Regions from separate parts of the Paenibacillus allorhizoplanae genome, predicted to be linked through region 2. Evidence: riboswitches for the same ligand, from Rfam matches in the RefSeq annotation. Region 2 holds a riboswitch; the other holds the start of a gene.
The links. Region 2 has a riboswitch for FMN ahead of L6I86_RS17030 (DMT family transporter). Riboswitches for the same ligand answer to the same signal wherever they lie in the genome.
Positions count from the first base shown of each region.

Region 1 (11,245 bases), on a different contig from region 2:
TTCCTGATTGCAGATATAGGAATCGATCTCATGCGGATGGCAGCGGTACATACCCCTTCACCGCTTGCAACTGCGATGGGGTTGGTGGCCGCGATATTAGTCGGAGATATTGCAGTTAAGACAGGACTTTTTATCAACGAGGTCATCCTCTACTTAGCACTCGCTTCAATCGGGATGTTCGCTACCCCAAGCTATGAATTAGGTTTAGCGAATCGAATCGTGAGGCTAGCGTTATTAATAACAGTGTCTATTTTTGGAGTTCCTGGGTTTGTTATTGGCTCCACATTATGGCTAATTATGTTAGCTTCAAAGAAATCTTATGATGCTCCCTATATGTGGCCGTTTATCCCGTTTAATGCCAAGAGCTTCTTCGCAATCTTGCTTCGTCGTCCAGTACTAGCAAGCAAAACAAGACTTAGCATTACAAAGCCAATTGATGGTACCCGACAACCTAAATCATAGCTTAAAAATGGGCTGGAATCTTCCTGCCCTTTTTTGTTTGTTCTAGGCGCATGTATTGTCAAATACGCGTGCACTATGGTACTTTTATTAGTATGTATGCGACCTCTTTAGCGGAATTTGGCATAGGGAAGGTTCAAGTAGAGAGGGGAAAATATTGCTATGTATTTACATGGTACCAGTAGAATAAATGACCAAGGCCACCTCGAAATTGGCGGTGTTGATACGACAAAGTTAGTTGCCGAATACGGTACGCCTCTCTATGTTTTTGACGAGACACTCGTACGTCAGCGCTGTCGTGAATTCGTTGAAGCTTTCGAAGCTTCTGGGCTGAAATTTCAAGTAGCCTATGCAAGTAAAGCGTTTTGTGTAATGGCGATGTGCCGAATTGTCGAAGAAGAAGGTATGTCTTTGGATGTTGTATCCGATGGCGAGCTATATACAGCGCTTCAAGCAGGCTTCCCAGCTGACCGTATTCATTTCCATGGGAATAACAAAACCATTTCTGAGATGGAAATGGCCATTGATGCCAAAATTGGATGCTTCGTCGTGGATAACTTTATCGAGTTGCAAATGTTAAATGCGATTGCAGCTGAGAAACGCCAAAAAGTGAAAATTTTATTGCGGATTACGCCAGGTGTAGAGGCGCACACGCATGAATATATTTCAACAGGCCAGACAGATTCCAAATTCGGCTTCGATTTGGGGAATGGATCTGCATTCCGCGCGATTGGAGAGGCATCGCAGTTATCCAATTTAGATCTTTTGGGCATTCATTCGCATATTGGTTCGCAGATATTTGAAGTCGAAGGGTTCCGTATCGCGGCTGAGAAAATGGCCGAATTTGCAATTCATGTGCGGACAGAATTAGATGTCACGTTCAAAGTAATCAACCTTGGCGGTGGCTTCGGAATTCGTTATGTGAGTGAAGATACACCTCTACCTGTAGCTGTTTATGTTAAGGCGATTACTGATGCGATCCTAACGAATTTCGGCAGCAACGGCTATCCGCTTCCGGAAATTTGGGTTGAACCGGGTCGGAGCATCGTAGGCGATGCAGGGACAACGCTTTACACGGTTGGCACAACGAAGGATATTCCCGGTGTTCGTAAATATGTGGCCGTGGATGGCGGTATGACTGACAATCCGCGTCCTGCCCTATATGATGCTGTATACGAAGCGGGTCTCGCGAACCGCGCTGCAGAGCAGCCAGCCGAAGTTGTTTCCATTGCCGGCAAATGCTGCGAAAGTGGCGATATGCTGATCTGGGATGTGAATCTGCCGAAGATTGCGGCAGGTGATATTTTGGCAGTGTCGAGTACAGGAGCTTACAATTACTCAATGGCCAGCAACTATAACCGAATTCGTAGACCGGGTGTTGTATTTGTCAAAGACGGTCAAAGCGACCTTGTCGTGAAACGTGAATCTTTTGATCAAATCGTAGGGAATGACGTGATTCCAGCGAGAATGAAACAAGTGAGCAAAACGGTATAAAGGCATTATGAAAACAGCGGGAGGCCCTAGAGTTACGCAGGGTTCCTCGTGCTGTTTGTGTAATGCAGTCATTCATAGTAGAATAAGATATTATTTCCTAAAGGAGTGAACCACATAATGGCAAAACAAGCAAAAATTCAACTAGCAGGTGGCGGAGAGGTTGTTATCGATCTTTTTGAGAAAGATGCACCCAACACTGTCGCTAACTTTGAAAAACTAGCAAACTCTGGTTTCTACAACGGACTTGTTTTTCACCGCGTTATCCCAGGATTCGTAGCACAAGGTGGTTGCCCAACTGGAACAGGAACTGGTGGCCCTGGCTACCAAATCAACTGTGAAATCAACCCGAACAAACATGAGCGCGGCTCCCTAGCGATGGCACATGCGGGTCGTAACACAGGCGGAAGCCAATTCTACATCGCTTACCAACCGCAACCACATTTGGATGGCGGACACACGGTGTTCGGTAAAGTATCCAAAGGTATGGAGCTTGTTGATGCATTCAAAGGCAAAGACAAAATGGAAAAAGTAGAAGTTGTAGAAGTATAATTTCTGTCATATGAACTGCTCAGACTTAGGTCTGGGCAGTTTTTTTGTAATTGGGGATATGTGAGGGGCTCTCCCCCGAATCCCGTATCTTAGTTACTCCGTAACCAACACCTCAAGCAGAACCTATCTGAACCCGGATACGTCAAACTTAAAAAGGGAATACGTATGAAAGGTGATGTCTGTTTGAAAAAGAAATGGCTTATGTATGTAGGAGCAGGTATAGGTATACTCTGTTTATTCACTTTGACAGGAAAAGAGCGGCCCACACTAACCGTTCAAAGCTCGCAACATGTCTCCTTGATCTCAGATGTAGATGTAGCTAAAACGCCCTCAGAAACGGTGAGGCGACCTTTGATTGAGCAGCTTAGAATAGAGCTTAGCCACTTCAGTGAACCTATGCCTGATATGACGAAATGGCTTCAAACACGCGTATGGCCATACGATTCAAAGAATGAGTTGTTAAGCGTCATCCAGACGGATCTAGATCAAGATGGCGTTTCGAATGAATGGGTAACTGTGCTAGTTGAGGATATTCGGGATGAGCAAACAGGCGTGGTACAGGAACGAAAGTCTTATGGGGTCATCATTGATTTTGAAGATAGCCAGTACATCCTTCAGTATTTAAATTTTTCATCTGCGAATAACGGTCGAACAAAGGTCATGACCATTGATGATCTTACAGGTGATAACAAGCCAGAGGTTGTTTGGGTATCTATTAATAGCGGCGCACACACCACTTTTTCCGAATATACCGTGTCTTCATGGGTAGGTAGAAAACTTGAAACATACGTGGGAACAGCTGTGATAGCCAGTGAATCCAAAGCGGAAATTCGAGATAAGAAGCTTCAGCTGTCAGGTGGGCTAATCGGTTCAGTTGGAGCGGGACCGTGGCAGCAGGAATTCACCGAGACGTATGCAGTTGTTGAAAATACGCTTAAACGGACTGAGCGCAGCTATGTGCAATCACCTACACCGTATCATCGTCTGATAAATGGCATGTGGGCTGAATCGCATGGATACAGGGAGCAGGCGTTACGTGATTATTCAGAAGCCATCAAGATGAAAGCTGCGTCTTATCAAGATTATGCTTTTATTTTTGAAGGTGAGTGGGTACAGGGTGGGATAAATTCCGATAAGGAAGCTGAGTTCGACCGTACGATCAAACGTTATTCACTGCTGCGGAAAGAACTTTTAACGGAGGTGAACAGAGGCGTTGACCAACGAAACGCTTGTGTATCGGCCAAGAAGAAAGCTGGCTTCGACAAGGCTTGGTTGACATATCTGAATGCACCCGCAGGCTATGCGAATCCTCATTGGGAAGAAGGAACGATTTGTTCAGATATTGCATTATTAGAACAATGAAATCATAGTAAATTCAACAAGGATGAGTTCCAAATCCATTAATTCCGACAAGTTTTATCAGAAAAAATGAAAAAAGACCTTGCAATTTTCATGCGTGAGTGATAAATTTTTGTGTAATAAAGAAATTAGTAGCTAAGGTTTAGTTATTAATTTCTTTTACAGTATGCAAAACCTTCGGGGCGTGGTGAAATTCCACACCGGCGGTGATTCGTATGCATGTACGTGTACATGGTTGCGATCAGTCCGTGACCCGTTGTGAAGCTAGCGGTACCTGACAACAGCTTCGCTACGGTTGACCTGGTGGAATTCCGGGACCGACAGTATAGTCTGGATGGGAGAAGGAAAATGCGAATGCCAATTCGCTAGCATGCTTGTTCATTTTTTCACATTAACCTAAATTCGGCAGGTCTGTCCAAAGTGACTACCTCGTCGGTATTGTTTGATTTGATCAAAAATGTGACAAGCGTAATAGCTGAAGTTTATTCGTGTTATCTAAACAATCTCTGGCCCCCATCCGTAAGCGGAAGGGGCTTTTTTGCATTAGAATCAATGATTGGATTAAGAAGGCGGTGAACATCCATGGGGCTGTTGAATGACGAAACCTATATGAGACTTGCGCTTCAAATGGCGGAGAGTGCACTCGGACAAACGGGGATTAATCCTGTAGTCGGCTGTGTTCTTGTCAAAGAAGGCCGCATTGTTGGCATGGGTGCACATTTGAAGCGTGGTGAAGGGCATGCAGAGGTCTTGGCGTTGCGTATGGCGGGCGAAGAAGCTAAGGGGAGTACAGCTTATGTGACCTTGGAGCCCTGCAGTCATTATGGCAAAACACCGCCATGCAGTGACCGCCTCATCGAAGCTGGTGTAACTCGTGTTGTCGTGGCTACCACGGATCCGAATCCGGTAGTTGCTGGGACGGGAATCGCCAAGCTGCGCGCGCACGGTTTGGATGTGAGCGTAGGCTTACTAGGTGAAGAATCCGCGAAGCTGAACGAGGTTTTCAATAAATTCATCGTCTCGCGTATGCCTTTTGTGACGATGAAGACCGCGAGCACCCTAGACGGCCGCATCGCTTCCAAAACGGGCGACAGCAAGTGGATTACATCCGCGGAGTCGCGAGCTTTTGTTCATACCCTACGCCATCGGCATCAGGGTATCCTCGTCGGCGTGCAGACGGTCATCGCCGACGACCCGCAGCTGAGCACGCGAGGCGACGTACCGGCTGTGCAGCCGGTACGCATCATCGCGGACTCGCAGCTGCGAGTCCCGCTCGGCGCCCGCGTGCTCACCGAGCAGGATCGTCAGCCGACGATCCTGCTCGCGAGCGCACAGGCGCCCGCAGAGCGGCGTGCCGCGCTGGAAGCGCGCGGCGTCACGGTCCTCACCTGCGGGGACGGCCCGCAGGTGGACCTGACGCTCGCCATGCAGCAGCTCGGCGAGCGCGAGATCGGCTCCATCCTCCTCGAGGGTGGAGGCCGCTTGAACGGCGCCATGCTGGAGCGGCGCCTGATTGATAAGCTGGTGCTGATGTTCGCGCCGAAAATTATCGGCGGGGGTCAGGCAGCACCTGTGAACATCCACTTCGACGGTTACGCGAAGATGGATGACGCCATAACGCTCGACCGACTGCGTGTCGAGCAATTCGGACCGGATGTTTGTATAACCGGTTATCCGTTGTATAAGAGCTAGAGAATGGAGGAGTGGCATGTTTACCGGCATTGTTGAAGAAATCGGCCACATGCGCCGCATTCATAGTGGAGGGCAAGCCATGGTGCTGACTATTGGCGCCAAAAAAATACTGGAAGATGTCCATTTAGGAGACAGCATTGCGGTTAATGGCGTGTGCCTCACGGTTATTTCGTATGATAGTGATTCTTTCTCCGTTGATGTGATGCCTGAAACGTATCGGAAGACGAATCTACGGAAGTTGCAATCGGGTACGCGTGTGAATTTGGAGCGGGCGATGGCAGCGAATGGCCGTTTTGGCGGACATATTGTCCAAGGGCATGTGGATGCTACAGCTACGATTCTTTCCCGTATACCGGACGAGAATGCTGTTGTTTACCGGTTCGCACCGGAGAATCCGCATATATTCCGCTACATCATTCCAGGGGGTTCCATCACGATAGACGGGATTAGTTTGACGGTTGTAGATGTCACAGAAAGCGATGTTTCCGTTTCGATTATCCCGCATACACTTGCGCAAACGGTTCTCTACGATAAAAAAGCCGGAGATACAGTCAACATTGAATGTGATGTTCTTGGCAAATATATGGAACGACTGCTCAAATTCGGTCCTTCTGAAACTTCTGCTCACGGAAATGGAGAGCCTAAGAAAAGTAAGCTGACCGCAAGCTTTTTAGCAGATAATGGCTTTATGTAAGTTAGGAGAGGTGTATATGACACAACCCATTCGGTTCAATACGATTGAAGAGGCACTTACGGATCTGAAGTTAGGTAAAGTAATTATTGTTGTTGATGATGAAGATCGGGAAAACGAAGGCGATTTTATCGCCCTTGCTGATAAAACAACCCCTGAAGTGATCAACTTCATGATTAAAGAAGGGCGTGGGCTCGTCTGCACACCGATTACCGAAGACAGAGCCAAAGAACTAGATCTGCCTCCGATGGTAGCACGCAATACCGATTATCACGGTACAGCCTTCACGGTTTCTGTTGATCATACAGATACAAGCACAGGGATTTCAGCTCATGAGCGTTCTAGAACGATTCAAGGATTAATCGATCCGACAACAAAACCGCAGGATTTCCGTAGACCAGGTCACATTTTCCCTTTGATTGCCAAAAAAGGCGGTGTACTCCGCAGAGCAGGTCATACGGAAGCAGCAATCGATTTAGCTATTCTTGCTGATTCGTATCCGGCAGGCGTTATTTGTGAAGTTATCAAAGAAGATGGTACCATGGCAAGGGTGCCAGATCTGATGGAAATTGCCGCGAAGCATGAGCTTAGTATCATTACGATCCAAGACCTTATCCATTATCGCAATCAACAAGAAAAGTTGGTGAAGCGTGAGGTTGAAGTGGATCTGCCAACGGATTTCGGTACATTCAAGGCGATTGCATATACGAATCAATTGGATGATAAGGAACATGTAGCTTTAGTTAAAGGGACCATTGATCCTTCCAAACCAACTTTGGTGCGAGTGCACTCGGAGTGTTTGACAGGTGATGTGTTCCACTCTCATCGTTGTGATTGTGGTCCACAGCTGGACGCCGCATTAAAACAGATTGATGAAGAGGGCAATGGTGTATTATTATATATGCGACAGGAAGGTCGCGGTATCGGCTTAATCAATAAATTGAAGGCCTATGTCCTCCAAGAGCAGGGATTAGACACCGTAGAAGCGAATATTAAGCTTGGATTTGCTCCAGATCTTCGTGATTATGGCATTGGTGCTCAAATTCTCAAAGATCTTGGGATCTCGAAACTTCGTTTGTTGACGAATAATCCGCGTAAAATCAAAGGCTTAGAAGGCTATGGTCTCGAAGTAGATGAGCGCGTTCCGATTCAGATGGAGAGCAAGAAAGATAACCTTAATTATTTGCAAACCAAGCAACAGAAGCTAGGCCACATGCTTACTTTTATCGACGTAGGCAAAGGCATTTAATTTTATGAATGAGTGAAGATCACATACCAAACTAATACGGTTCAAAAGAAAAGGAGATTCTTACCATGGCTACGATTTATGAAGGACATTTAATTTCGCAAAATTTAAAATACGGGATTGTCGTAGGACGTTTCAATGAGTTTATTACTTCCAAACTACTTGGTGGCGCACAAGACGCGTTAAAACGTCACGGTGTGGATGAAAGTGAAGTTGATATCGCGTGGGTTCCAGGTGCATTTGAACTTCCTCTTATCGCGCAAAAAATGGCCGAAAGCGGCAAGTATGATGCTGTTATTACCCTAGGTGCCGTTATTCGTGGATCAACGCCGCATTTTGATTATGTGTGCAGCGAAGTGGCCAAAGGTGTTTCGGCTATTAACTTGAAAACAGGTATTCCTACAATCTTCGGTGTATTAACAACTGATTCCATTGAGCAAGCAGTTGAGCGTGCAGGTACGAAAGCAGGCAATAAAGGCTGGGAAGCTGCCGTAACTGCGATTGAAATGGCGAATTTGACGAAGCAATTCTCTTCCTAATGCTGGCTTATTACCATTTAGAAACACTGCTGCCGCGGCTGTTTGCTTTCCTAATTGCTATGACCTTACATGATACAGCGCATGCTGGGGTCGCTTGGCTGCTAGGAGATCGAACAGCTCGTGATAGCAAACGATTTTCGCTTAACCCCTTGGCGCATCTTGACGTCTTGGGGTTGGCGATGATCATCTTCGGGCCATATGGCTGGTCCAAGAAAATGCCTGTCGATTCAGACCGTTATCCCAAGAATAAAAAACTATCTCTTACCTTTGTTTATCTTGCGGGACCTCTCACGAATCTTGTTCTTGTGCTATTTTTTTGGTGGCTATACTTTTACTTACCTGCCCTTCTTGGTGCAGCATCGGAATCGCTCGTCGTGGAACAGTGGCGTGTGTATTTACAATATTGTGTTATCGTTAACTTAATGATTGGACTCATTCATTTGTTGCCGCTCTATCCGCTTGATGGATGGTATGTATGGCGAGGGTTTGTCTCGACTCCGAAACAGCGTTGGCTAGACAGACAACAGACCAAAGCGCTTATTCTTGTAATCGTTTTAATGGTGACCCCGATTGGACAATGGGCACTCAGCGGAATTTATCCTTACGCCGTAAAGGTTATCATGCATCTTTATTCACTATGACAAGGGGAAGAACGACATGAAGGTTACCTATAAGTTGGAAGCATTTGAAGGCCCCCTTGATCTATTGCTTCATCTAATTGATAAAAATGAACTCGACATTTACAATATTCCGATCAAAGAAATTACAGATCAATACCTTGGGTATGTACAAGCAATGCAGGAGCTGGAGTTAGATATTACGAGTGAGTTTCTAGTTATGGCTGCCACTCTGCTCTCCATCAAAAGCAAAATGCTCTTACCTAAGCCGCCTGTTATTGAATTTGACGAATATTTTGATGATATGGATGATTCGTTAGACCCACGCGCTGAGCTCGTTGCCAAGCTGATTGAATATCGGAAATATAAATCGATTGCTGATATGCTTCGTGACAAAGAGGTGGAGCGCAGCCTCGTTTACACACGTGAACCCGAGGATTTAACACCGTATCTGCCGGATCTTCAAGAGAACCCTGTGGAAGGGTTGGATGTTGCTGATTTATTGATTGCTTTTCAGCGTACTTTGCGCAAATTAGCAAACCGGAACGTAGTTGCACGGATCAGACGGGATGAAATCTCGGTAAAGGATCGGATTCGTGAAGTTGTTGATTTGCTTAAAATAAAAGGTGGTAAGCTGTTATTTTCCAAGCTATTCGATTATGAGATGACGCGGGAAGAAATTGTTGTTACCTTTCTAGCTATCCTTGAGTTGATGAAAATGAAGAAAATCACATGCTACCAAAATCAGATTTTTGAAGATATCGTCATTCAAGCCAAAGAGGAGGGAACCGACCTTGACACTCAACTTCCAACAGATGAAATCGATTATTGAAGGACTTCTCTTCGCCTCTGGCGACGAAGGACTAGATCTCAAGCAACTTGCTGAGGTGATGGAACTTGATGCATATGTGATTAAAGATCTGCTGAAAGATATGCGGACAGATTTCAAGCGTAAAGGGCGTGGCGTCCAAATTGTAGAAGTTGCTGGCGCATACCAACTGACTACATTAGCGGAGCATGCTCCGTATTTTGAAAGACTTGCTTATACGCCATCACGTTCCTCGCTCTCACAAGCTGCTCTTGAAACGTTATCCATCGTTGCTTATAAACAACCAATCACACGCGTTGAGATCGAAGAGATCCGCGGCGTGAAGTGTGATCGAGCACTCGCTACATTAACGGGTAAGGACTTAATTACGGAGGTAGGGCGTGCAGATGCGGTGGGTAGACCGATCTTATATGGTACGTCCAAACAATTCTTGGAGTATTTCGGTTTAAATTCGATCCAAGAATTACCAGACTCTGCTAACTTTCAAGGTAGTTTTGATTTGGAAGAAGAAACTCGGATGCTATTCGATCGCTTAAGCGGGGATCAGAAACAATTGACACTAGACGACGTGAGTGACGAGCACTCTGAGTAGACCATGTTAGGTTAAAGCTTATCCATACATGCATTTCATTTCCTTTTAGAGGTCATACTAACTCCACCTGCGAGAATTCATCTTGCGCGTGGAGTTTTCGTTCATTTTGGCTAAGGAGGCGTAAGTGTTGCTGTGGGTAGGGTTGGCCGTCTTGGTTGTCATCATTGCCATTATCGTTGTGCTATGCAGCTATATGCGCGGTGAGTTTTATTTCTCCCGGGTAAAAGATAATGATACGCTTTCCGTGGAGATGCGAGGGTTGTTCGGGCTGGTACGATACCGTTATGTCATTCCAATCATTCAATTCAAAGGATTCACCCAAGGGATATTAATTAAGTCAGAGAAAGTGACCAAACAAAGCGCTAAGCTGAAAGATGAAACGAAAGAACATATTACCAAAGATAAAGTCATTGCCTTTTACGAGGAAGCGAAAGACGTTCTTGTGCATACGCTGAATTTGTATGGTTGGATGAAGATGACCTTAGCTAAAGTGGAGTGCACAGAGCTTAAGTGGATTACTCGTGTAGGACTTGGCGATGCTCCCGAAACGGCGATAACGACGGGGGCCGTATGGGGAATCAAGTCATCATTGCTTGGCTTTACAATCCGCTATGTGAAGCTAATTGCGAAGCCGCGCATTGATGTGATTCCACAATATAATGAAAAGCAATTTGCAACGGAGTTTCGTTTTGCCGGTCGCATCCGGGTATGGTTCGCTGTCACAGCTGGTATACGGCTGTTGTATCGAGCAGCTAAAATCAAAGGAGGTATTCGAACCTGGATCCAGTTCGCGTTGAAGGCGAGAGCTAGATTCAAACCTGCTTCGTGATTTTTACATAACCCCATGCCAGTAGGGGCATTCTAGAACTGAACCATAATAGTTCTTTAGAGTTCTCGATGCATGAGCTTTCGATGCCAGTAAAGAAACGTATGATGATGGTGAAAAAACGCTAAGGAGGAATATGAAAATGTCTGAACACCCGATTCAAGGCCTCATGAAAGTCGCCATGGAAAATATAAAAGAGATGGTCGACGTAAACACAATTGTCGGTGACCCGGTCGAAACGCCAGACGGTAGTGTCATTATGCCGATCTCCAAAGTTGGATTTGGTTTCGCTGCCGGTGGTAGTGAGTTTGTGACCGACTCCGAAATCGAAATCGAAGGCGGAATAAACCGT
Region 1 is NZ_CAKMMW010000002.1:687,032-698,276, reverse strand. It holds gene L6I86_RS05860 (spore germination protein) at 1-462, shown strand, start outside; gene lysA (diaminopimelate decarboxylase) at 622-1,953, shown strand; gene L6I86_RS05850 (peptidylprolyl isomerase) at 2,071-2,502, shown strand; gene L6I86_RS05845 (hypothetical protein) at 2,686-3,864, shown strand; FMN riboswitch at 4,031-4,211, shown strand; gene ribD (bifunctional diaminohydroxyphosphoribosylaminopyrimidine deaminase/5-amino-6-(5-phosphoribosylamino)uracil reductase RibD) at 4,444-5,553, shown strand; gene ribE (riboflavin synthase) at 5,570-6,247, shown strand; gene L6I86_RS05830 (bifunctional 3,4-dihydroxy-2-butanone-4-phosphate synthase/GTP cyclohydrolase II) at 6,264-7,493, shown strand; gene ribH (6,7-dimethyl-8-ribityllumazine synthase) at 7,559-8,029, shown strand; gene L6I86_RS05820 (site-2 protease family protein) at 8,029-8,670, shown strand; gene L6I86_RS05815 (segregation and condensation protein A) at 8,687-9,478, shown strand; gene scpB (SMC-Scp complex subunit ScpB) at 9,462-10,067, shown strand; gene L6I86_RS05805 (DUF2953 domain-containing protein) at 10,192-10,896, shown strand; gene ytfJ (GerW family sporulation protein) at 11,036-11,245, shown strand, end outside.
Region 1: another riboswitch for FMN. It lies ahead of ribD (bifunctional diaminohydroxyphosphoribosylaminopyrimidine deaminase/5-amino-6-(5-phosphoribosylamino)uracil reductase RibD); the one in region 2 lies ahead of L6I86_RS17030 (DMT family transporter).

Region 2 (11,245 bases):
CCAGTTCGGGTCATCCTTGAAGAATGGATCCTGCATCGCTGGCTTGAAGCCAGGCAGGTTCATACTGGTTTTAGCCCATAAGAGCGCATTGTCTTTATTCGCTAACCACCATTTCTCGAATTCCCATGCCTCTTCTTTGTGTTTAGAGCCCGCAGGAATCACGAGACCGAAGCCGCCCATGACGCTTCCTTTACCGCCGCCAGGTCCTGCTGGTGGAGGCACAACGCCGAAATCAAGCTCTTTGCCATATTTTTTATACGTAGACAACATCCAAGGACCTGTATAGGTCATCGCTACTTTACCTGTGACGAAGGCATCGGTGCCTTCACCTAACCCTTTTTCAAAACCAACTTTATATACCTTATCTTTGTTGATCAGTTTATCCCAGAAATCCAGCACCTGCTTACCTTGGTCGTTATTGAAGTTTGTTTTCTTCATATCACTAGTTATCATGGAGCCGCCTGCTTGCTGCAGCCACATATTGAACAGGCCATTATCATTCATCGACATCCCGGAGCGAACCAGTTTATCGCCTTCCCATACGGTCAACTGCTTAGCCGCATTCTCCAGCTCTTCCCACGTTTTTGGCGGTTGAAGTCCTTTCTCAGCGAATAATTTCTTATTATAAAAGAGTGCTCTAGCATCCACCGTTAAAGGAAGACCGTACAGTTTATCACCGGCAGATAGTTCTTTGAGCGCTTCATCGTAATAATCGGTACGCTTAATGTTGTCTCTCTTCATATATTCGTCGATGGGGTGAAGGACATTCTTGGAAGCATATAGAGATGTCCGCCATCTATCCCAGAACATCACATCCGGAGAGCCGCCTGAGGTCGCAGCAGTCAGAAACTTCGTAATCATGTCTTCCTGCAGCACGTATTTCACTTTAATTTTGTCCTGCGATTTATTGAAAGCATCTGCCATCATGACGAACTGCTTTTCTCCTTCTCCACCCCAGTCACCCCAGAAGGTAATTTCTACTGGCGCTTTGGCCGCTGGTGCGGTTGATGCCGTAGCTGCGGGAGCCGTTGTCCCCTCGGGCTTCGTACTTGCTGTCGTTTGATTCGTGTCGGTTTTGGACGTACAAGCTGCTAAGCTAAGCGTTAGTGTCACAGCGGTAATCACAGTCATCCATTTTTTCATTATTCTTCCTCCCTTTTATATGAAACAAGCTACTTTTCACTGCCTATGTTAAAAGGGTTACCCCCACATAACCTAGCATGATGACCGAACTATTCTCATAATCGAAAGACCGCATACATCCAATACCAGCTCACTAAACATCGCGTTTGCCCAGGAGAACCAAGGTCGCGTAAACTTCGCAGGATCGTCCACATGAAAGCCTTCATGCATCAAACCTGTTCCAGCATCTGTAGCAGCCAGTAGATCTAATAGTCGAAGCTTTTCTTCTTGGCTGGAAGCCGTGAGTCCCTGAATAGCAAGTGAAATGGGCCAAATGTAACGCTCTGGTGTGTGCGGACTGCCAATGCCTTGCGCAACTTCCCCTTGATAAAAGTAAGGATTCTCTTCACTTAGAATGAAGCTCCGCGTGCGCTGATACATCGGATCCGACATTTCTGTGTAGCCTAAGTACGGGATGGAGAGCAAGCTGGGAACATTGGCATCATCCATCAAATGATAGCCTCCAAGGCCGTCAGTCTCGTAAGCATACATGACACCTAGCGTAGGATGCGGGATGGTTCCGTATGCCTCGATCCCATCTCTAATTTCAGCGGCTAATTGAAGGGCTTCGTCACTTACAGCACAGTCCATCCAAACCTTATCCGCGATCTCCCCAAGGTAACCAAGCACCACGACGGCGAACATGTTAGCTGGCACCAAATAGCCATATGTACAAGCGTCGTCACTAGGGCGAAATCCAGACCACGTCATGCCGGTATAGCCAACTGCGCTGCCGAGTCCTTCTCTTGTTAAGGTATCTGTAGGTGGACAGTTCAACCGTTGGAAGCGATAAGGGGAATGGGTTTCATGGGATTGCTCTACTCGCCAAAGCTGAAGGATAGAAAGAACGGCTGCTCGAAATTCATCCGTAAAATGGGAGGTGCGGCCGGTTACCTTCCATAAGAAGTAACTGAGCTGAATGGGGTAGCAGAGAGAATCAATTTCATATTTACGTTCCCAAATCCATGGGCTCATGGCTGTGATGTCCTGCTGATGGCCTGCGCCATGGGGTTCTTTATTGAAGGCATTCGCGTACGGATCAAGCCCAATATACTGAACTTGCCTTCTCACGACACCTTCTATCATATCGGCGATGAGGGGATCTTCCCCCGCTAGCAGCAGATACGTCCGAACTTGAGCAGAAGAATCGCGCAGCCACATGGCTGGTATATCACCTGTTATAACGAACGTTGAACCATCTTCCAGCTGCCCAATCGTGGTTTGAAATGTATTCGCGAAGCATTCGCCAAACATGGCAGCCAGCTTCGGCCGCTCTAGATGATGCAGCTCTTTACTTACATGATCAATGAGATTGCACATAGATGTCGGCAGCATAGCAGATTTCCTCATCGGGTGAATCATCTCCCTTAACTTGGAAATAAAACGCTTACATTTATGATTATAGGCGATCACATAAAGTTATGTCAATATGCATTTATTATATTATTTACATATCATTTAATTAGATTAATATACTAACTTCAAAAAGAAAGAGATTGCTAGTTTAGCAATCTCTGGTGTAGGCCTTACTATTTGGCTATAGGTGGTTCCGATATTTCAGTCATCTAGCTGGACCTGTAGACTCTCCGATGATTAGCTTGGCGTCCAAAGTCGTTCTATTCGACACTTTCTCACCGCGCTTGAGCTTCAGCACGTTCTCGACAGCCAGCTTGCCGATTTCATCCTCATTCTGAATCATGTGCGTAAACCGATAGCCGCTGCCCAGCGTAGTTGGTGGACTATCGAAACATAGGATAGAAATGTCCCCTGGTATCTGAAGTTCCATCTGCTCCACAGCTGCCTTGGCTAGTAAGGCTATATTATATTCCATCGCGAATAAAGCTGTAATATGCGGATTGCTCCGCAAATGCGTCTTGATCAACTCGATATCTTGATTAATGTTGGGTTGATGGAACGAATTCGGAAGCGTAGACGTAATTTCGTCCAACCACAGGGATCGGTCCACGAGAACCCCGCGTTCCGCGTGGGCGCGTACGAAGCCCTCAATCCGATCTTCGATCGCCGTTGTATCCATAGGCGGCGGCGTGAGTAAGCAGATTTGCTTATGGCCCAAATCAAGCAAGTAATCCGTACCTGTGCGTGCAGCACTGATGTTATCTGTACTGATCGAAGCTGCCGCTACCCCCTTGAGGTGGCGGTCCACCAACACTAAAGGGAACTGCTGAATGACTAACTTCAGGATTTCCGCATTGTAGAACTCCCCTTGCGCAGGAAATACAATGATGCCATCCACGCCTAATTCGAGAAACGAACGAATCGCTTTCTCTTCATTCTCAGGTAAGCCGAAAGAACGGCGCAGCACAAGGAAACTGTCGTTGTCGGCCGAGGCACGCTCCATGCCGTAAATCATTTCCGTCCCAAACGTATTGCCGAAATCCGTGATGACAAGACCGATCAAGTTATGTTTGGCCCGATCCTCGGAAGACAACGCTTCCGCTGATGGCTCGCTTTCATCCGCGACAAAAGAGCCCTTCCCCGGCTTACGGACGATCAGTCCAACTTCCGCCAGCATCTCCAGCGCTTTCTTACTTGTGATCCGGCTCACGTTATAGTCATCGGCCAATTCCTTCTCGGAAGGAACGCGGTCTCCAATGTTATATTTGCGTTGTAGAATCTCTTCCCGCAGCGTTTCATAAATTCGCTCATAAATGGGTCTTGAATCTGTCGACATTGCTCCCCACTCCCTACTCCCAACCAAATGTTATATCATATGTTGATATTAATATATCATGTTATACATTTTTTGAAAAGATGGGAGTTGGGAGGGGGTTACTAGAAGTTCGTTCCTTAGCCTCTATTGCCCCCTCTGGTTGCTCTGCCGACTCATAAACCATAGTGTCAACCAGATAAGTATAAACCCAAGCAACTGACCTATCGTCAGCTTTTGACCAAATACAAGCCAGTTCATACAGACCCCCACTGCAGGGAAGGCAAGTTCAGCTAGCGTCGCAAAGAACGCTTTGGTGGAGGACAAACCTTTATAATATAGAAGCATGCTAAGCAGGCCAGGGAAAAAGGCTTGGAACAGCAAATTTACCGCGATAATCGTCAATTCACCGCTCGAACCGTTCAGCCCCCATTGGTCACCACTTGCTAACAGAACAATCGATAGAAGTGGAAGTGCCAGCAAGAAGCGAAGTGAAGTCACGACAGGGAAATCCAACTTTTTCTGAAGCAGAAATTTCCCCATCACCGTTGAACCTCCCCACAATACAGCTGCCAATATGGAGAATAAGCAACTTATTGTACCTAAATCCTTCAAGCCCATGCCAGGCAAGTCGAGGCCGAACGTAAGCAGATAGGTCCCTAACAGTGCCACCCCGATATAGGCAAAAAACTTCGACGGCAATGTCTCTTTGAGCAGCACACGAGCTAAGATGATTGCGAATAAGGGCTGTAATTTCTGCAGAAGCAAGATCGCATTGGCGCTGCCATGAGAGAAAGCCGCGGTGAATAGAATGGTGGCAATCGCCGATCCACCCCAAGAAATGAACAACAGCGCGCCAATAACAGCAAGAGTGAGTTTACCTGTTAACGTACGGCGATATTTCATTAATACGGGCACAGCGTAAATAGCCAATAGAACATGTTCGATGAACACGATTTGCGCCGAGGTAAAACTTTTCAATAATAAGATGCGAAACAGTGGGTCCAGTCCCCACAGGGTTGCGCCAAGTGCAACATACCAGATCCCGCTCATACCACTCGTACGTATGGGGTGAGAAGTTGCACCTTTACTACCAAACTTAAATACATTTTCCAATTCAAAAACCTCCTATAGAACGTTTTGAATTGAACCTTCTCGAAGAACAATACCCCCGCTCATGTTGATGGCGGGGGCATTGACAAACAGACCTGTTAAATAATGAAATTTAACAAGTTTGTTCTTCACCTTCTCTCATCCGGACTATACCGTCGGCCTTGGAATCACACCAAGTCAGTCCCAACCATTGCTGGCTGGGAGTCGCGGGCTTAGATACACACGGGTATCCTCACCGCCGGTAGGGAATTGCACCCTGCCCCGAAGGTTCATATTCGATTAAGTGTATACTATCAGGTTACAGTTTAAATGGCAACCATTTTTATCTGTTATTGGATTTGACCCAGCCGCACAATTTCCATATCTACATGAACATCATAAGATGCCGATTGATACATCTCATGCCATGACTCACTCGTCAGATTCGAGTGGTAAACTCGGCTCCGAAAAATTTCGCCAAACCCGATCGGATCCGAATTTAAGGAAGTTAATTTCTTTAGTAAACTATTTATTTGCTTTTCTGATTCTTCATTCATTCCTTTTTGCAGGGCTTGAATGACACTGGCTTTACCGAGATCGAACTGCGCAGAGCTTTCCGTAAGCATTCCCTTCAATTTGATATTGACTTGAAACTTAAGTGGGTTCTGGCTGATCAACTTTTTACTGCTATCGCTAGATATATTCTCCACCACAACACGTACGGTCTTATCTTGTACTTTCTTCGCGATATCACCTAATTGATCCGAGTCTAAGGACAGTTCGATACTCCCCGCTTTAAAACGATCCCGTATTGTCTTGAGGAAGAAAGCTTCCCTTGGGTCTACTGTACCTACCAGTTTGTCACCACTGAAAACAGCCACATCTTTCAACTCTATGGAATCGCCTTTTCGTTGTAGCAGCGGTACCATGGGATCTGCTGTAGAATATAAGGCAGAGAGGAATTCATGAAGTGTGCCTGAAACCATCTGTTCATCCATAATATTCTGGTCAATGTCGTCTACAATAAAGGTTCCGACATCCGGGAACTGAGTATATTTATGCATTAATAGATCTTCTGCTCTGTCTTTACTGACAGCCATATAAACCGTACTAGCAATGGAGGCGTCTCGAAATAAGGTGTCCACCAATGGCAAGAGTCCAGCCTGGGCAAGTTTATAATCATAAATGGCGACCCGAAGCTGACCTGAAACGACCTTCTTATTCGACTTACGGTTCGCAGCAACGCGAGCCCCTTTACTTGTCAGCCCCTCAGAGGTGATCGTCATGACAGATGATTTGGAACTAGGATCGATCTGATGAATCACATAGGTAGCGTTAATTTTTTCCCCTTCACCTCGGTCATACCCGGCTGCTATCACCATTCCTAATTTCTCCAACACATTTGTCTCTAAATGTAAGCTGCTAACTAAAATGCATACCAGCAACATAAAGAAAATGATATTGAATCTTTTCATTCATTCACCTCTGCCTGACTCTTATTCTTCTGCCTCCAGAAATATATATGGACAATTCCAAAGAGAAACACCGGATACACATATACAATATAAACAGCCCACATAGCAAAAAGATCATTAATTTGATTAATCTGTATCCGGGAGTCAATGAACGAACAAGCGATACAAGCAACTCCCATAAATAGATACAGCCAGTATTTTTGTTTCCATAAAAACGTACGTTTGAGCCCTTTAGTCGCCGCCCAGCTGTACATGAGCAGATTAGGAACTATCACTAAGAGCCACAAACTAACGCCTATATACTCAAACCGTTCTAAAAAAGGAAATTTGATAATTTTCAACATGGTAAACGTAGCCCAATCTGTCTTCAAAAGTTCACCCCCACTGAAGAATACAATAGAAACAAACATGACAGATGTGTACACCAAAGTGACACTCATTAAACCGATTTGGGTATACCGTTGGACTTTGGACTTATCTCTGGCATACGCATAAATAAAATAGAGAATTTCAAATCCCGTCATAGTGAACGACATCGAAAGAACTCCTTTACTCAGATGCTTTAGATCTGTTTCAAGTAGGGGTAATACCCCTGTCCAATCCGCATATCTCAAAGGGAAGTAAAGTAGAAAGATGAGCCAAACCGTGAGCGTCACAAAAACGAAGCATGCCCCTACAATCGTTCGTATGCCTCCATTTACACCATAAAAAACGATACTTGTAATCAATAACGAAAGTACCCACTGCGGAGCGTTAGGAAATAACCAGACCTGAATCATTTCAATATAATTGCGCATCACAATAATCGTAGCGAATAAGAAATAAACGATATAGATGAGATTCAAGACATTGCCGAGCGATTTTCCGTAGACTAGTAAATGAATTTCATAAAGGTCCTTATTTGGGAATTTCGCCAATGTTCTAATCATCAGCCAGACAACTAGCTGTGTTACGATACCTGCAATCAAGACAGCAATCCACGCATCATGGCCTACTATTCCAAACACAATTCTTTGATAACCAGGGAGACCAACCCCCACCAGAGCATCATGGATAATAAACATGAGTAAAAAACTGCTATACATGTAGGTTTGTTGTGTTTTACTCATCGATATCCGTGTTTCCCTTCAGGTTGTTGTTCTCCCCATTATTGGCGAATACGGAGCGTTTCGGGGCCAATTTGTATGGAATCCTTATGAGACCATCTCGTTTGTTTTTATTTTCAATTGAATAAGGAGGGTAGAAATAAGGTTGTCCCAGACTGGATTGCCGCAGCAAATGTAGAACTAAAAAAGCAATGCTAACAGCAATACCTAAACCACCAATTATGCCTGCGGATAGGATAACTGGAAACCGAATAATACGGATCGTATTTGCCATGGCAAACACTGGTGTAGTGAACGAGGATAAGGCACTCAACGCAACAATGATGATTAAAATATTGCTAGTGAATCCAGCTTGTACCGCCGCCTGTCCAATGACAATACCACCAACAATGCCCATCGTCTGACCTACTTTGGATGGTAGTCTTGCACCTGCCTCACTTAAAAGCTGAATGATCATTTCCAGCATTAGCGCTTCTACAAGTGGAGGAAAAGGTACTCTTGCACGTGATTGGGCCAAAGGGACAAGGAATGCCTGCGGGATAATTTCGTAATGGTAGGTAAGTGCAGCCACATACGTTGCCGTAGCAAACAGGGATATCGCAATACCCACAATGCGCAGGCCGCGTAAAAATAGGCCCGTAAGCCATCTATAGTAATAATCTTCAATTGATTTAAAAAAATCAAAAAAAGTGTTGGGGCAAATGATGATCTGCGGACTGCCGCTAACGACGATAACAGCCTTCCCCTCTAGAAGTGGAAATATCGCTCGATCTACCCTCTCAGTCGTGATCATTTGCGGAAAAGCAGAGCTAGGATTATCTTCCAGCCATTGAACTAAAATCGTTGCATCTAATAGCGCTCCCAGATCCAACCCCTGAATGCGGTTATAGATATGAGTCACCATTTCTAAATCAGCGCGGTTGCTTAAGTAGACGAGGTGAACGCTCGTTTTCGTATTTTCGCCTATATTTATTGCGATTTCGCATAGATCCGGGTTAGGCAAATATTGATGGATCAGCGCCAAATTGGTTTCCAAATTTTCCGTAAAAGCAATTTGTGGCCCTAGAATTTGACTCTCATTTTCAGGCTTAGTCAACGCTCGTTCTCTTCGTTTTATCGTGTTGGCCAGAAGGCCATACTTATACCCGCTAATGTGGATATACGTCCAACCTTGCAAGATATGTTGCTGCATATGGTACCAATTATCGTCCAATAACAGCTGACCTATTGGCAGCAAATCCACCAACTTCTCAGGGGAAGTCCGCTCTTCTATTTCAATTAATCGATCGAGGATTTCTTGGAAAAGAAGCTCCGAATCCACCAAATTACTTAGATAGTAAACACCATATGTCATGTTATGGGTTAATTCTCTACTAACAAAATCAGGAAACATACGAAACGTTTCTTGAAATTGTATGTTCATTTGAGTCAATTCTGCTACGAAATTAAAGGATGTAGTCGCCGTCACATAGGGCTCATTAATCTTAGGTTTGGGTTTAAACAAGAAATTTTTTATGGAAAACATGGTTGCAATCACCAAAATCCCGACGTGTCGATAGTAGGAATATCATGCGCGGAATCCATGCAGATTATGTAAATGAATGGGTATATGTATACAGAAAAAGACTGAACTCACCTTATCTTCCCTAGTGAATTCAGCCTTATTACAATTTAAATAACAAATTCCATAAATTCCGGTGAACGCAGTCTCCCGCTTAGGGTCCAGCTTCTAGTTTTAACCCTCGCCATAATCCGCGGCTCCATATAGGCGAAATTCTTGTCTTCCTTGAAAACTAAGCGTTTCTGCACGCTTTCTATCACTTTTTGGTGGATAGGTGATACGCCTGATTCAACAATGCCTACAGGAAACTTAGATCCATCTGCTGCATCAATTGAGACCAGTAAAGCAAAATTATTTTTTCTATAACCAGAAATGTACACATCTGCATACGTCCAATTAATTACTTTTTGCCAGCGGATGGAGCGTTTGTTTATTTCATAAATGGAATTTTCTTTTTTGGATTTTATGATAATGCCCTCAAGCCCGCGGCCGCGAACTTGTTCATAATACTCGATGGCATTTCCTTCAAACATTTCAACTTTTTTATAATTTTCATTTTCTTTAAAAGCCTGATTCAATAGTTCTTTACGCTTAAGCAAACTTAAACCCGTGACGTCAATACCTTTGTATCGCAAAATGTCAAAAGCACAAAAAACCACAGGTTTCTTATTTTTTCTAGATAAAAACCTTGCGGACATCGCTTCAAAATCAGGTTTTCCTTGATCATCCAGCACGACTAATTCACCATCCAGTATGGTGCCTTCCGGTACAGGGCATCTTAATAGCTCAGGGAATTTATGCGTTATTAAATCATTGTGTCTCGTATACACATACAGTTTATCCATATGGGAAAGAATACATCGTAAACCATCTAATTTTAATTCCGCAATATGATTCTTACTGTCAAATGGCTGGTTATTTTTGGCATTGTACAGCATCATAGGAGAAATGAACATGTTATTATCACCCTGACTTAAATGATACTTCACAATGAACCTTCTGCCTATTGGTAACTGTTTCCCGAGCTTCTTATATAAAATAAAAGAATCCTCCAAGTCTATCTTCCCTTTTGTGAAGAAACCTAGTATATTAAACGTACAGTTTAATAAAAGCGTTTTCATGGCCAGGAGATAATGAGAGGCCCTAACACCAAACGATGTGTTTTCATCGTGGTTGTTAGGGCTTTTTGTTGTTCATTCGCAGAAAGGAGTAGACATGTAGCATAAAATGTATCGTTTTTTCCTGAGATTTCCGGATTTTTCGTTCTCACAGTCACAAACGAAATGGAGGAATAACATTGTACAAAAAAAGTTTTTCGAAAATGATCGCGAAGTGCTTAGTAGCCGCGTTGTTGACATTGCATGTCGTTGGATTGGGAAGCGTTCCGGCAGCCCATGCTGCTACTGTAAGTCCCTTAGACTTGGTGATCTCCGAGATCGTTCCAGCTTCAAGTGGTGCAGGACAACCCTATGAATATATAGAGATCTTCAACCGTACATCAGAGACGATCGATCTCGATAACTTCAAATTACAGTACTATACTGCGTCACCTTACACAACTGCAGGTAATACTTGGAAAATATCCAACAAAACTATCGGGCCAAGAAGCTACTTGGTCCTCTGGTTAAAAAAATTCGATTATCCTAATGTACCGTTAAGCGACTTCAACCTCAATTATGGTGTTAATCTGACCACAACTAACGTATTCGAGATTGCTTTAACGACGAGTGCCCAAGGGCTACATGACTCATCAAAGCGTCGTGTCGCCATTGCCGATGGCAGCGGAAATGTGATTAGCGGAGCTTTTATTAACGACGGCGTCGCTGATGGTACCGCTAGTAACATCAATAAGAGTGTCACTTACACATACACAGGAAATCTGGATACAACCAAAGTTGCAAACGGACAAATAGCTTCTCCCGGAATAAAACCAGCAATCCCAGCGGACCTAACGGCAACGCCATCTATAGACAGTGTAGCGCTAAGTTGGAAGGCGAATACGGAAGAGAATTTGGCAAGTTACAACGTTTATGTGCCAGAGACGCAGCAAGCTTACACCGTTACAAGTACGACATATTCAATTGTAGGCCTGACAAGCGGAACCGCATATACTTTCCAAATCACGGCAAAGAATACGAGCGGAATCGAGTCACCGCGGACG
Region 2 is NZ_CAKMMW010000009.1:188,381-199,625, forward strand. It holds gene L6I86_RS17015 (ABC transporter substrate-binding protein) at 1-1,143, opposite strand, end outside; gene L6I86_RS17020 (glycoside hydrolase family 125 protein) at 1,216-2,532, opposite strand; gene L6I86_RS17025 (GntR family transcriptional regulator) at 2,744-3,874, opposite strand; gene L6I86_RS17030 (DMT family transporter) at 3,998-4,903, opposite strand; FMN riboswitch at 5,090-5,236, opposite strand; gene L6I86_RS17035 (Ger(x)C family spore germination protein) at 5,293-6,417, opposite strand; gene L6I86_RS17040 (GerAB/ArcD/ProY family transporter) at 6,414-7,526, opposite strand; gene L6I86_RS17045 (spore germination protein) at 7,519-9,048, opposite strand; gene L6I86_RS17050 (ATP-dependent DNA ligase) at 9,195-10,073, opposite strand; gene L6I86_RS17055 (lamin tail domain-containing protein) at 10,382-11,245, shown strand, end outside.